DNA from 2 places in the Adhaeribacter sp. genome. Region 1 is predicted to be linked to the other one. Evidence: riboswitches for the same ligand, from Rfam matches in the RefSeq annotation. Region 1 holds a riboswitch; the other holds the start of a gene.
The links. Region 1 has a riboswitch for thiamine pyrophosphate ahead of ACO1R6_RS14610 (class I SAM-dependent methyltransferase). Riboswitches for the same ligand answer to the same signal wherever they lie in the genome.

Region 2: linked by a shared signal. The riboswitch ahead of ACO1R6_RS12855 (TonB-dependent receptor) and the one ahead of ACO1R6_RS14610 (class I SAM-dependent methyltransferase) in region 1 are both predicted to bind thiamine pyrophosphate.

The regions. Positions count from the first base shown of each region.
Region 1 is NZ_JBMQUD010000093.1:31,814-39,242, reverse strand. Features, by position in the region: gene ACO1R6_RS14625 (glycoside hydrolase family 95 protein) at 1-489, shown strand, start outside; gene ACO1R6_RS14620 (protein adenylyltransferase SelO) at 532-2,094, opposite strand; gene ACO1R6_RS14615 (YceI family protein) at 2,549-3,166, opposite strand; TPP riboswitch at 3,460-3,558, shown strand; gene ACO1R6_RS14610 (class I SAM-dependent methyltransferase) at 3,634-4,359, shown strand; gene ACO1R6_RS14605 (AIR synthase-related protein) at 4,356-5,420, shown strand; gene ACO1R6_RS14600 (thiamine phosphate synthase) at 5,426-6,067, shown strand; gene ACO1R6_RS14595 (Trm112 family protein) at 6,064-6,342, shown strand; gene ACO1R6_RS14590 (hypothetical protein) at 6,458-6,631, opposite strand; gene ACO1R6_RS14585 (hypothetical protein) at 6,971-7,429, shown strand, end outside.
Region 2 is NZ_JBMQUD010000081.1:20,523-27,951, reverse strand. Features, by position in the region: gene ACO1R6_RS12860 (acyl-CoA dehydrogenase family protein) at 1-90, opposite strand, end outside; gene ACO1R6_RS12855 (TonB-dependent receptor) at 253-2,664, opposite strand; TPP riboswitch at 2,726-2,822, opposite strand; gene ACO1R6_RS12850 (hypothetical protein) at 3,035-3,289, shown strand; partial or broken gene ACO1R6_RS12845 (keywimysin-related RiPP) at 3,371-3,421, shown strand; gene ACO1R6_RS12840 (aldose 1-epimerase family protein) at 3,418-4,290, opposite strand; gene ACO1R6_RS12835 (AAA family ATPase) at 4,631-5,149, opposite strand; gene ACO1R6_RS12830 (hypothetical protein) at 5,232-5,390, opposite strand; gene ACO1R6_RS12825 (DUF4097 family beta strand repeat-containing protein) at 5,773-6,711, shown strand; gene ACO1R6_RS12820 (ABC transporter ATP-binding protein) at 6,963-7,429, shown strand, end outside.

The sequences.
Region 1 (7,429 bases):
ATGGCCGCAGCCCGTAAAACCATCGACTACCGTTTGAGCCACGGCGGCGGCCACACGGGTTGGAGCCGCGCCTGGATTATTAACTTTTTTGCCCGGTTGCAGGATGGCGGCGCCGCTTACGAAAATTTACTGGCCTTGCTCCGGAAATCTACTTTACCTAATTTATTTGATAATCATCCGCCTTTTCAGATTGATGGCAATTTTGGGGCTACGGCAGGTATAACCGAAATGTTGCTGCAAAGCCACGCCGGCGAAATAGAATTATTGCCAGCCTTGCCAACTGCCTGGCCCCAGGGCTACATTCACGGTATTTGTGCCCGCGGGGGCTTTGAACTGAATATAGATTGGGAAAAAGGCCAGCTTAAAAAAGTAACGGTGCTTTCTAAATTGGGCAATCTTTGCCAAATTCGTTACGGAGATAAAGTAGTTACTTTAAAAACCCAAATTGGTAAAGCTTATACATTAGATAGTAACTTGCAAGTATTATAAATAATAAATCCGGGTGTGTTAGGCACCCGGATTTATTATTAATTAAGAACTACATGAAAGCATAGAACAACCTGCTTTCTGGCTGGCCCAAGCGGGCCTTTTTACTAAAAAATGGTCAAATTTATTACTGTAAGGCTCTTTTAGGGCGGCTTGCAGTTGCGTAAATAAAGTGTTTTCGCCGCGTTCTAACTCTTCAATGGCCTGGTGCAATAAATAATTCCGGAGAATAAACCGCGGGTTACTTTGGCGCATGCGCTGTTCTGCTTCGGCCGGTGATATTTTGTTTTGCTGCCGGCGGGCAGCGTAGGCCAGGAGCCACTGGTTTAATTTTTCTGTTTGGCCGGTGTTAGGTGCCTGGTAAAAACTAGCTTCAAAATGATCAACTTTTAATTTGGCTGAATCATGGGTGGCAGCAAAACTGGGCAACAACTGGTAAAAAATGGTCATATCGGGCTTAATAGCCGTAAGAACTTCTTCTAAATTGGCCAACAACTTTAAATCTTCGGCGTTTACTATGTCCAGGCCTAATTTATTTCCCATCATTTGGTAATAATTCTGATAAAAATAGCCTTCAAAAGCTTCCAGTTCGGCTACCAGCTTTTCGGTTCCGGTAAGTAAAGGCGCTATCGCGCTAGCTAAACAGCCCAGGTTCCAATAAGCAATGGAGGCTTGCTGACCAAAAGCGTACCGGCGGCCCGGTAAATCGGTAGTATTGGGGGTAAAATTAGGGTCGTAATCGTCGAGGAAAGAAAAAGGGCCGTAATCAATGGTTAATCCCAGAATCGACATGTTGTCGGTATTCATTACTCCGTGCACAAAGCCTACCCGGAGCCATTCTACTATTAAGCGGGCTGTCCGTTCTACTACTTCTTTAAACCAGGCCAATATTTTTTCTTCGCCGTCGCCAGCAATACCAGGAAAATACCGGCTAATGGTCCAGTTGGTTAAATTTTTTAAGTTATCTAATTCTTTCCGGGCGGCAGGCATTTCAAAATTCCCGAAACGCAAAAAAGTAGGGGCTACGCGCATTACAATGGCCCCCGGTTCAAAGGCGGGGTTGCCGTTGTAAAACATGTCTCGCATTACCTGGTCGCCGGTAGAAGCCAAACTCAAGGCCCGGGTAGTTGGTACGCCCAGGTAATGCATGGCCTCGCTCATTAAATATTCCCGCACCGATGAGCGTAACACTGCGCGGCCATCGGCCCTGCGCGAATACGGGGTTCGTCCGGCGCCTTTTAGTTGTAATTCCCAGGTACGGCCGTCAGGTGCGGGCCACTCGCCCAAAGTTATGGCCCGGCCGTCGCCTAGTTGGCCGGCCCAATTGCCAAACTGGTGACCAGCGTAACAGGCCGCATACGGTACCATGGTAGGCGCGAGGTGGTTACCACCCAATAGATCAATATCGGTTTGAGTGGGTTTTTCAATGCCTAAATCTTTCGCTAAATCATCGGACCAGGCTAGTAATTGGGGTTTAGCTACCGGCGTGGGCATGGCTTTGCTGTACAACATCCCGGGGGTTTGGCGCGGACGCAGATCGCCGGAATCATCGCCCGGAAAATTATTTACAAATTCATTTTTATATTCTTGGGCACTCAGGCTGGGCATATATCAGTTTTATTAATTTAATGGTATAAAGAATTAACCAAATACAATATTGGTCTGGTAAGCATTAACAAAAGTTTTACCGGAAAAATTACCGGCTACTTACATAATTAAAGTAAAGTTTATAGCTGATTTTAATAATTATTATTTAGAGTATGTTTACATTTAGTAGAAACAGTCGAAATCCATCCTTTAGAAAGAATCTTCTGCTTAGGTAACCCCTACGAGTCTTTGGGAATGACGGAGATTACTGGGAGAAAGAGGCAATTTTCTTCCGCTTTTTTTAATTGTTTAATAAAATTTAAACATACTCTTACTTGATTTTAAAAGCGGTAAGTAGTGAATTTTTTCCGAGAAAACGATTACTCCGTATAAACAATAAAGCAGCAACTACGCCAACCGGTAGCTGCTGCTCTGCAGAAGTGGTATAAATTCTTTTATAATATTTCGAAAATATTTAAATCCTGATACGGCGTGCCGCTATTTTTAGATGAATATCTACCTCTGGATAAATATGGCGGTTTTTTAAAGCGGGATCGGCCGCGTAAGTCATGCCCCATTGGGTACGATCTAACTTAAAAGTAGCTTCTACCGCCAACGAATCTTCCTGTAAATCTATCCGGGCCGGAAAAGTAATGGCGTGCGTTTGGCCCAGCATAGTAAAGTTGCCGGTAACCTGCGCGTTGTTTGCGGTATTTGCCTCTGCAGCACTAGTGGGTAGAGGCATTACCTGGCTGAGCGTAAAACTGGCTTCGGGGTAAACGGCCAGGTTAAAAAAATCTTTGCTCTTCAGGTGTTTCAGCAGAACCGGTTTAACTGTTTTGGGCAAATCAAAATTTTTAATCGACGCAATGGGAATAACAAAGGTGCCGCTTTTAATCTGGCCATTTTCTACTAGCAGGCCGGCGCACGTTACGGCAAATGAACCCTGGTGCGTAGTATTGGGGCTGGCGCCCGACCATTTGATTAGCGATTTTTCCTCGTTTAGGGTGTAATTAAATTTATCGGTCTCGGAAATAAATAAAGAAGATAATAAGCTAAGTACACTTAGAAAGAATAATAAAAGGGGTTTCATGTAACTGTGTTTATGGAGGTTTACCTGTGGGTAAATAGTTAACTTTTACTAAGACTTTGCGGCCTAAAAATGCAACCGGAAGCAGTACCCCTAAAATTTATCTTTGTTAAAGCCAGAAATGATACCCTGAATGGGCAAAACCGGCTCCTGAATAGTATTATCAATATTTGTATTGATGTGCAGAGAACCTCTTTATTTTAAGAGCGATCTGCTGTACACGCGTATGCCAAACAGATAAATTTTTAAATAAACGGCTTTAAATCGTTTAAACTAAATAATTTTATTACCTTCGTTCTAATTACATGGGGTGCTTAATAAAGAATTAGGCTGAGATTATACCCATATACCTGATCTGGATAATGCCAGCGTAGGAAATGTAAACCTTCTTAAAAACACGCGTTCGCGTTTTTTAACATTTTCTATCTGCTTTAAAGCCAGGCATTTTTAAACTATTTAAAATACCGGTGATGAGCAATTTAACAAAACAAAAGTTTGACCTGGCAACCCAGGATTTAAGAAAATGGCAGGGCCGGCCGGAGTGGTTTTTTAACCGCGACCATACCGATACCTACGAAATGTGGTACGAAGGCCGCTACAAACGCGCCGAAATCTGGCAGAAAAAAATAATAGGCGACTTAATTAAGCAAGACCAACGGGTAAAAACCCTATTGGAGTTTGGTTGCGGCACTACCCGTTTTACCCGCTGGTGGCACGAAATAGGCATTGAAGCCAGCGGCGGCGATATTTCGCCGTTTATGTTGGGCCAGGGGGTACACCTGTTCGATGGCGATTTGGTCTTGGCCGATTCTCACTACATGCCCTTTAAAGACCACACCTTCGATGCTTTGGCTTTTATTACCACTTTTGAATATTACCGCGACCCGGTTAAAGTAATTCGGGAGGCGGTGCGCGTGGGTAAATACGGCATTGTTTTCGGGATGATGAACCGTAACTCTCCCAAAGTTGTACGCCGGCGGGTACAGCAAGCATTTGGTAAAAACCCCTTCTACGTAACCGCTACTTTTTACACCCCACAAAAATTAATGGCTACTATCCGGGAGGCGCTGGCGGGCCGGGAATACACGATAAACTGGATGGCTACTGGCTTGCCCGAATGGTTTCCGGTGCAGCAATGGCGCGTGCCTTACGGCGATTTTTTTGGATTGCACGTTAAATTAACCGATGTGCAATGAGCGCTTTTATAGATAATGCGGGCAAAATAGGTGCGGAGGCTTTTAAAGAAATATTGCTGCCCCAGTGTGGTGCTGCCCGGCCTGAGGTGGTATTGGGGCCGCGCTTTGGTGTAGATACTGCCCTGATTAACTTGGGCAATAATATGGGTTTGGCGGTGGCCAGCGATCCGCTTTCTTTAATTCCGGCGCTGGGTTTGCAGGAATCGGCCTGGTTATCGGTGCATTTACTGGCCAACGATATGGCTACTACGGGTTTTGCTCCTCAGTTTGCCCAGTTTGTGTTAAACCTGCCTACTAGTCTAAGCGCCGCTGCTTTTCAGGAATATTGGGGGCATATCCATCGGTTTTGTTCCGATATAGGTGTAGCCATTACGGGCGGTCATACCGGCCAGATAGAAGGGCAAAATTCTACTATAGCGGGTGGGGGCACCATGTTTTTAACCGCTCCTCTAGACCAAATGCTGGCCAGTAGCGGTGCCCGGCCAGGCGATATTATTGTGGTTACCAAAGAAGCGGCTTTAACGGCCTCGTCTATTCTGGGCCTAAGTTTTCCCGAAACGGTAAAAAACAAGCTGGGCCAGGAGGTTTACCAAATTGCCTGCGAAAATTTTTACCGCACCTCTTCTTTACCCGATGCTTTAGCCGCGACTGAAGTTTTAAAACCGCACCTGGATTTAACCGCCATGCACGATGTAACCGAAGGCGGTTTACTAGGCGCTATCACCGAAATGGCGGCCGCTTCGGGTTGTGGCTTTTGGGTAGAAGACGAAAAGCTGCCGATTGATGAGGCACCTTACCAGATTACTTCTTTATTTAACATTGATTACCGCTACAGCGTTGGGGCAGGGGCTATGATTATGGCCGTACAAAAAGAAAAATTGCCCGTTTTAATTCAGCACTTGGCCACAAAAAACATTCAGGCTACGGCCGTAGGGGAGTTTACAACAGCGGCGGAAGGTTGTAAAATCCTGCAAAACGAACAGATGCAAGAGCTGAACTTTAATGGCAAAGATCCTTATTGGGAAGCTTTTTTTAACGCCTATAAAGCCGGGTTAAAATGACAAAAATGAATTCCATTACCGGCGGCGTATACTTAGTAGTAGATCCCAGCCAGTCAATCCAGAACTTGCTGCCCAAAATAGAGCAGGCCTTAGCCGCTGGCGTACAGGTGCTGCAAATCTGGAAGAATTGGCCCGAATATTATGATTTAGAAGCAAAACAATATTTTATCGATCAACTGCTAAATATTGCCATTAAGTACCAGGTGCCCGTGCTGATAAACGACGAATGGGAATTACTGTTAACCACCGGGTTGCACGGCGTGCATTTTGATAATATTCCGGCAGATTATGATATAATCAAGCGCAGCATAAACCGTCCGTTTCTGGCGGGTATTACGTGCAGCAATAATTTGGACCTGATACACTGGGCACACCAAAACCTGCTCGATTATCTATCTTTCTGCGCGATGTTCCCGTCCTCTTCGGTAAACACCTGCGAACTGGTAAAACCCGAAACAGTAGCAGAAGCCCGCAAAATAACGGATATGCCTATTTTCTTGTCAGGCGGAATTACGCCGGCTAACCTAGGGTCTTTAAAGAATTTAGCTTTTAAAGGGGTTGCTGTTATAGCTGGTATTTTAAACGCCGAAGATCCTTATCAGAATACCATTGCCTACGAACAAGTACTTAAACAATTAAATAAATGAGAGCTGCCTTATTAGCAAAACTTTGCTGTCCGCAAGATAAATCGGATTTACAAATTCAGGTTTTTGCGCAAACCGAAGAAAACGAGATTACCGAAGGATTATTAACGTGCCAAGCCTGCAACCGCTACTACCCCATTATTTACGGTTTGCCTATTCTTACACCCGACGAGTACCGGGAAAAAGCTTTAGAATTACCCTTGCTGGAAAAATGGGGCTTGCGCTTAACCGATAACCAGAACCAGGTTTTCCGGTTAGAAGCACCGGAAAGTAAATAGAACAATGCCTCCCGGCACCGCAGTTTATACCTGCGGTTTTTCCGGTAATTATTTTCTGAAAAGGAAATAATTACCTCCGGCAGCACTTAAATTATAAGGGCAGAGCTATGAAGAATTAAATCATGCCGGGTTTGTAACCGGGCGAGGACCGTTTTTTCTTGCGCCAACCTCTTTTTAAAGAATTACCAGTCCAGATATTTGACAAGAAAATGGCCATTAACAAAGCCGCAATTTCTAATATTATAATAAATGCGAGTACTTCCCACCAGTTATAGTTATAGATATTCATACCTTATTTTTTAAGTGGCTGGAGATAAAAAAATACTAAATAAATATAACGGTAAATACCTAAAAATAGGTATAGGGGCTTATTTAATTATTCCGTAAGTTAGCCCAAGTCTTAAAGCGTGCCATAATAGGTCTATTTTTATATTACAAAAATATTAGCGCTTTACTATATTTATTCTTAATATTGTTAAATATTTCGATTATAGGGAATTTGGTGGTTCTTTTGTTTCTAGCTGATAAATTGAAAATTTTTATAAAAAATTGAATTTATTCGATCTTAGCGGGAACCTAAACGGGAGAATATCGTAATATAAATTTATTTTAATTAAACGTTGGAAGTATGCAGAAAAGGTTTACTCATTTAGCTTTCTTACTTATTGTTTTGAGTTGCGTAACCGCTTGCCAGGAAGGTAATTTCCGGTATATTGAGCCTGTTACCGGTAAAAACTGCCAATTAATAAAAGAGTATTCTTATAGTAACGGCAAGCGTTATTTATTAAATGAGTATTCCTACCTCGATTCTAACCATGTAGCCTCAGTTAAACATTATTCACCTACCGAATACCTGGGCCAAACCCAATTTGAATACGATACCGAAGGCCGGCTGGTAAAAATATACGATAAAATTCCGGATAACAATACCGGTAAATCTTATGATGGCTATTTGGTTTACGGGTACGATGCCAATGGCAACGTGATTGAAATTAAAGGCTATAATACTGAGAACAGCAGCGAAGTACTTATTCAGCACATGCTGTTGTATTACAATGCACAAAACCAGGTAGACCGGGTTATTTCC
Region 2 (7,429 bases), on a different contig from region 1:
CCGGATAGTTTGCCGGACCAGTTGGTGCTCTTCGGTTAATAAATCATCAATATTAAAATAATCGACGGTGCCGGAGGTATCTGTTGCCATAATATTGCGGAATTACGCAGCGTTTAATTTACTGCGGTGGTGTATTTAAATAATTACTCCCTTTATAAAGTAAACGTTTAAATATATCCTTTTCGTCCGTGGTACAAAAAAAGAGAGCTCCCGCGGGAGCTCTCTTTTGGCAAAAATATTTTAAAGTATTCGTTAAAAACGCAGCCCCAGCGTGAGCAGGAAATTACGCGTAGCCTGCGGAAAATAATAGTTGTAATCGTAGCGGGCAGCATCGCCGGAATATTGCTCACTAAAGGTATAGCCGTTGGCTTCGTACTTGCGGTTAAATAAGTTGTTCAATAAAAGAGAAATTTCCATTTCGCGCATAAAACCTGGATGCAGAATATACCGCAAGCGTAAATCAGCTACATTATAACCGTTTATTTTCCGGTTTTCGCTGGCCGTGTTGTCTAAATATTGCTTGCTTACGGTTTTGTAAATTAGGGCCGCTTTTAAGCCCCGCAGCGGCTGTACTTCCAGTTTATGCGTGGATACAAAGTTCGGCGAAAAAGAAATATCGGTTTCGGCGTAATCGGTTTGTACGGTGCCTTCAGGGTTATAATCTTCGTCGTAGATGTATACCGTCTCGGTGTAGTTGCGGATTTTATTCCGGCTTAAAGCTACCGAACTGCTCAGGTCGGCCACGTTCCGGAAGTTGAGCACACCCGCAATTTCCAGGCCGGTGCGGTAGCTGTCTTTGATATTGGTACGCAACGGCGAACCCACATCGTTTAGCTGACCGGTTAATACCAACTGGTTTTTATAATCCATGAAGTAATAATTGGCATCTAAGGTATAGCCCAGGGTACGGCCGGTTTGCTGCGGATTGGCGCTGCGTAAGCGGTAACCCACTTCCAGGTTTTGCATGTGCTCGGCTTGTGGCGCACTGGTTTCCGGCCGATCAATAAAATCGCTGCGGACCGGTTCGCGGTTACCCACCGCATAAGAGGCATACAGGGTTTGGTTATCGGTTAAAGAATAAGTAATACCGGCTTTGGGATTAAAGAAATTAAAATCGGCTTGTAAGGTAACATCGCGGCGGTCGTCGTCGGTGCCCGCAATCTCATAATTAATGGTGCGGTACTGCAAATCGGCGAACAAACCTACTCTTTGGCTGAGTTGGTAATTTACTTTGCCGTAAATATTAAAATCGGTTTTTAGGGCATTGCCTTCGTAGTAGCGCTGCCGGATATTGCTATTAGAGGCAAAACGGGCCCAGATAACTTCGCCAAAATGGTCGCCATCGTACTGGTTCCAGGCACCGCCCAAAGTAGCCGTAAAGCGATTGTTTTCAGGACTATAATTTAACGCGTAGGTTACCCCATAAAAATAATTATCGAGCCACTTCCTACGGATTAGGTCGGTGCGGCTTATGGTGGTATCGCCCAAAACTACCGCCGGAAGGTTGTAATTCGAGAGCCGTTGGTTTTCCCGGAATTGTTCGTAATAGCCACGGCCCCGCGTTAGGTGGAAAGCGCCGCCTAAATCCAGGTTTTTGCCCAAACTTTTAGAATAATGTAATTGGTAATGGTCTTGCTGGTAATTATCGGTTTCGTTGTCGTAGGTAAGGGAATTGTAGGTGCGGTCGGTTTTTAGTTTATCTTCGGGTACCCCGTTCCAGGCCTGGTAAGTTTGCTCCTGCCCCGAGAACGTTACAAACCGCAACATACCCGTTTTGCCTAAATAACCCGCCGAAAAGTAGTAAGATTTAAGCTTGGAAAAAGCCCGGTCGATGTAGCCGTCGGAAGAAATTTTGGACAAGCGGCCATCAAACGTAAATTTATCTTTAATTAAACCGGTACCAAAATTTACGGTGTGGCGCCAGGTATTAAAAGAGCCGTAGGTATTTAGCGCTTCGGCGTAAGCTTCCTGGTTAAAACCCAAAGTTCGGATGTTGAGGCTGGCGCCAAAAGCAGCCGCTCCGTTGGTAGAGGTACCTACCCCCCGCTGCACCTGAATATCCTGAATAGACGAAGCCAAATCCGGCATATTCACGAAAAACGCCCCGTGCGACTCGGCATCGTTTACAGGAATACCGTTTACGGTTACGTTAATGCGGGTAATATCGGAACCCCGGATCCGGATTCCCGTGTAGCCTACCCCGGCACCGGCATCGGAATTAACCACCACCGAAGGGGTTTGCTCGAGTAAGTACGGCAAATCCTGGCCAAAATTACGCTCTTGTATTTGGGCTTTGGTTACGTTGGTAAAAGTAGTGCCGGTTTTTTCGTTGGCCCGCGTAGCCGATACAATTACTTCTTCGGTGCGGTAACTGGTAGCCGTTAGTGCTACATCCAAAGTAATATTGCCGTTTACGGTTACGGTTCTTTTATCGGTTACAAAACCCACGTACGATACACTAAACGGCTGCGCGCCGGCGGTTACATTATTTAAAGTGTAATTGCCTTGCGCATCGCTGGTAGTACCCGCGCGGCCTATTACCACGGTAGCGCCAATTAAAGGTTTCTGAGAGCCGGCTTCGGTAATTTTACCACTTACGGTAAACTGGGCAAAAGCCACAATGGGGCTAGCTAAAATAAGCCAAAGTAAAAGTAATTTTTTCATCCTGCTGAAAGGTTCTAAATAAATTAATTTAGCGCAGGCATGCCTTACCCGAAGGTTGCAGAAAAGAATTAACCGTTTTCCCTTCGCCGGCATTACCCGGATCAGGTTCAATGGGTATGATCTCAGCCCGTTATATTAAGGCACCCCTAAACTGAAGGCAAAGGTAAAAGGCTACGGCAACTATCAAAAATTATAGGCTTTTATTTTTCTGAAAGCCGAAAAAATATACCTAAATAAAATTTCGTTCAGGGTAAAAAATGAAAAACCAAAAGTATTTCCTTTCGTTATTACCTATAGCCCGAGTCATCCAATGGCTATTGCCATCCAATTGATTTTCAACCGCTAAACTTTTATTAGGAATGAATGCCGTATGATTAGCTTACTTTATACTTTCGCCATAATGATGATTTTGGCTTACTTTATGGTAATGCCCAAAAGAAAATTCAAAAGCCCGCCTTCCGAAGGCAACGATGATGATGGCGGCGAACCAATTGGTTATGATTTACCGGACCTGGATTTACCTCCGGGTATAAGTTTACCCATTAATGATTTTGAACCAGATTATAATAAAAAGCCAAGCCGGGTTTTTGTAGATGAGGCAGGTACGTTGGTATATTCGAGTTAAGCCAAATTTTCCTTATTTCCTTTTCCAATAAGTCCGACCAAGCAGTTATAGTTAATATGATTTAAAGTTGAGGTAAAAAATGTACTAAAAAAGGCCGGTGGTTTTCCCAGAAAAACCACCGGCCTTTTTTAATTTACCCGAATAAGATAAGAACAAACAAAAGTAGTATTGGGCACTAATTTTATGATTCCTTCTTTTTGTGCCAGTTCGCCGGTATCGCCCACGCTGCTGGCTATGCCGTGCCAGGGCTCGAGGCAAATAAAGCCAGCCCCGGTTTCTTTTGTCCAGATGCCAAAATATGGAAAGCCTTCAAACTCGAAGCTAATACCGTGACTATGACTAATATTTTTTAGTTCTATTTTTTCGGATATCAACCCTTTAAATACCAGCGCATCCTGCAAAAACAAATCGTAAGACAGCGGCAATATTTGCTCGTTCTGCAGGAGCGGTTCGGTTTGGCCGTTTAGCAAGCCTTGTTCGAGTAAATATTTGTTTTGGGTTTCGGGTTGCGCAAATGCCAGGTAATAATCCGAGAAAGATTCGCCGGGCAGCAATGGGCAGTTGAAGGCCGGGTGCGCCCCAATTGAAAAACACATATCTTCTTCGGCCGGATTGTGTACCTGATAAATAGTTTCCAAGGCGTTACCCATTAAGCGGTAAATAATTTGCAACCGGAACCGAAACGGGTAAATGGCTAAGGTTTGTTCATTGTCGCTTAATTCAAATACCAATTCGGTCTGGGATTGGCTGATGAGCGTAAAATGATGGTCACGGGCAAAACCGTGCTGCGACATGGGGTAAGTTTTGCCGCCGTAGCTAAACTGGTTATCTGGTAATTTACCGACAAACGGAAATAAAACCGGGGCGTGCCGAGGCCAAACTTTCGGGTCGGCTTGCCAAATATATTCCAGGTTTTCCGGCTGTTTTACAAAGCTACAGAGTTCTGCGCCGCTTTCTTTCACGCCCACGCGGCAGGTTTCGTTTTCCAGGTAATGTATCATGTATCTTATAGAATCAGGGTTTAAGATTTATCTTTTCTGCCTCTATTAAAGTAAAATTTAAACGGTTTACGCAGGACTTTTAAATATTGATATTAAAACTGATTTGAATATTTATGCTTCTGCTATCGCCAGCGTCTCGCGGATAAGTTCCTTTAGCCACTAAAGTTTGTGTATTACACAAAATAACCGGTAAGCGTTTGCGCAGCCAAAGGTCGGCTAAAATCGCAGACACGAGGCAGAGCCTCGCGTCAGAAACTGTCAGTAACCTGTAACCAGCGACATTAAAGGGAGCTTTTAACTTCCAAAAAACTTTTTATTAAAAACAGGTAAATACAAAGTGCTAAAGAATATTTTTAATGTGCTGGATGGTATTTTTTCGGCGTTCTGCCTGGGTACCGGAAATCTCCACGAAGGGGAAACCGTATTGCTGAAGTTCTTTTTTGTACCAATCGTAAAAAAATTGCCGCAGGTGTGGGTGCTCGCGTTGCGCATCGGGCTGCCAGGGCAAATCTATGTTCAGGAGCAGATACAAATCAAAATCTTGTTTGGCCAAAGCGTCCAGAATCCAGGTAGGGCAGTAGCCAAAGGCATGCGTAAACCAAATTTTAATAACGAGTAAGTCGGTATCGGCGAATAAAATATTATTTGCGGCGGGTAATGCCTTTTCTAAAGCTGTTACCTGACCATGGGCAATATTTTCAACGTCGGTTGGTGTGTAGCGGTTAGGTAATTCAGCAATATACGTCCGGGCAAACTCCGGAACCCACACCGTGTGGTAATGGGCAGCCAGTAGTTCGGCCAGGGTAGATTTTCCGGTTGATTCGGGACCAGTAACGGCTACTTTTATTACTTCTGCCAATATTAGATTAATATGGTAATTTGTTAATATCTAATTTGCTAATTGAATACCGGTAAAGTCGGAATAGCGAATATCGGCCATTCTATATACCAGGCTTTACAACGAGCATTAAAACGGCTGCGCCGATGTTTATAAAAAAGGTCAGTCGGAAAGTGCAACCGCATTGCTGAGACAAATTTACGGAAATTGTGCCGTTGTGTAAACGCCTAATTTGCTTAGATAAACTTAAACCAATACCCAAACCGCTTTTTTGGTGGTACTACAAGGAATAAAAATCCGATCTTACGCTTCTTTTTTAAATACCGATCCGTATCGGTAACTCTATTATTAACCGGCCGCGGTCGTTTGGGTAGGCAACTAACGCCAAGCATTTTTCGGTTTGCTCCTGCAAAGCCAGTACCGCATTTAAAATAAATTGGGCCAGCTGTTACTTTTCTCTTTAGCTGAAGTTACCCTGAAGTGAAATTTTTATTTTAAGCAGGCAACCATCTGCCTTTAAAAAGTATCTACTTTTATAAACCCGGTAAATTATTCATTCTCAAAAATAGCAAGCCAGCAATCTATTAATTTAAAATATTGATTATCTTTATTTTAATAAAAATACTACCTCAAAAATTACTACTATGAAAAAACTTATCTTTGCCCTGGTTGTAGTAGCCGCCATGCTATCCACTACCTATTTTGCTTTCGCCCAGGACGACAAACAGAAACCTTATCTGACCAAAAATTTTACTTTAAACAACAACGGCTCCCTGGTAACCAAAACTTCGGGTGGTAGCATTAAAGTTACCGGCACGGCGGGCAACCAGGTAAAAGTAGAAATGTTTGTGCGCCCTTCTAACGGGCGTAACCGCAACGAAGCGCCTTCTCTGGAAGCCTTAGCCAAATATACTTTTGATGTACGCCAGGAGGGCAACACCGTTTATGCCGTAGCCGAACGCAAAGAAAAAAACTTTAACTGGGACAACGATGGCCTGAGCGTTTCTTTTGAAATACAAGTACCGGAAAAAATTACCACCAAGTTAAACACCAGCGGCGGTAGCATTAGCCTTACCAATCTTTCTGGCGCGCAGGAAGCTAAAACCAGCGGGGGCAGCATTACGCTTAAAAATGTAAAAGGCGATGCCGTAGCGAATACTTCGGGGGGCAGTATTTCGCTGAACCAATACCAGGGCAACCTCGATGCCCAAACCAGCGGCGGCTCTATACAACTGACCGATGCACGCGGCACGTTAAAAGCCCGCACCAGTGGCGGCAGCATTCAGTTGCAAAAAGTAGCCGGCGACATTGATGCCCGTACCAGCGGCGGCAGCATTCGCGCCGATGTAACGGAGCTTGGTAAATATTTAACCTTACAAACGAGCGGCGGCAGTGTACACGCCACCGTTCCGCCCGGCAAAGGACTTGATTTAGAGTTAACCGGTAACCGGGTAAAAACCGCCCTTACTAACTTTAACGGCAACTCCGAAACCAATCGGGTAAAAGGCAGCGTTAACGGCGGCGGCATTCCGGTAAAAATGAGTACTTCGGGCGGCACCACCGAATTGTCGTACCGGATGTAAATTCTTATAAAAAATTATGCTACCCTAACTCAATTATTTTGGGTTAGGGTATTTTTATATTCCATTATTAAAATATATTTACCTTCGTTTACATACCGGATGTTACACAAAATTTAAATTATAAAAGTAAAACTTGCTGCCGTCATTTAGAAAATCTCTTATTAGCAGATAACCAAAGATTCTTTCTAAATGATGGGTTTGAGAAGTTATAACCATAAATATATTTTAATTTGCTGTGTAATGTTATTTAAATGATTCCCAAAGAATATATGCTGATTACGCTAAAAGATATCGATAAATATTATGCCAGTGGTTTCTCCCGTGCTTATGTGCTCCGCAATATAAACCTGGACGTACAGGAAGGCGAATTTATTTCCATTATGGGACCATCCGGCTCGGGCAAATCTACCTTACTTAATATTATCGGCATGTTGGAAGAGCCCTCGAGCGGTGAATATTTCTTTCTGGACAAACCGGTGCACAAAATCCGGGAGAAAGAACGCACCCAACTGCATAAAAACTACATTGGCTTTGTGTTCCAGAGCTACCACTTAATAGATGAATTAACCGTTTACGAAAACATAGAAACCCCGCTGCTTTACCAGGATGTAAAATCATCGGACCGGAAAGGTATGGTGGCCGAAATGCTGGATAAATTTAACATTGTGGGTAAAAAAGATTTATTTCCAAACCAACTGTCGGGCGGACAGCAGCAATT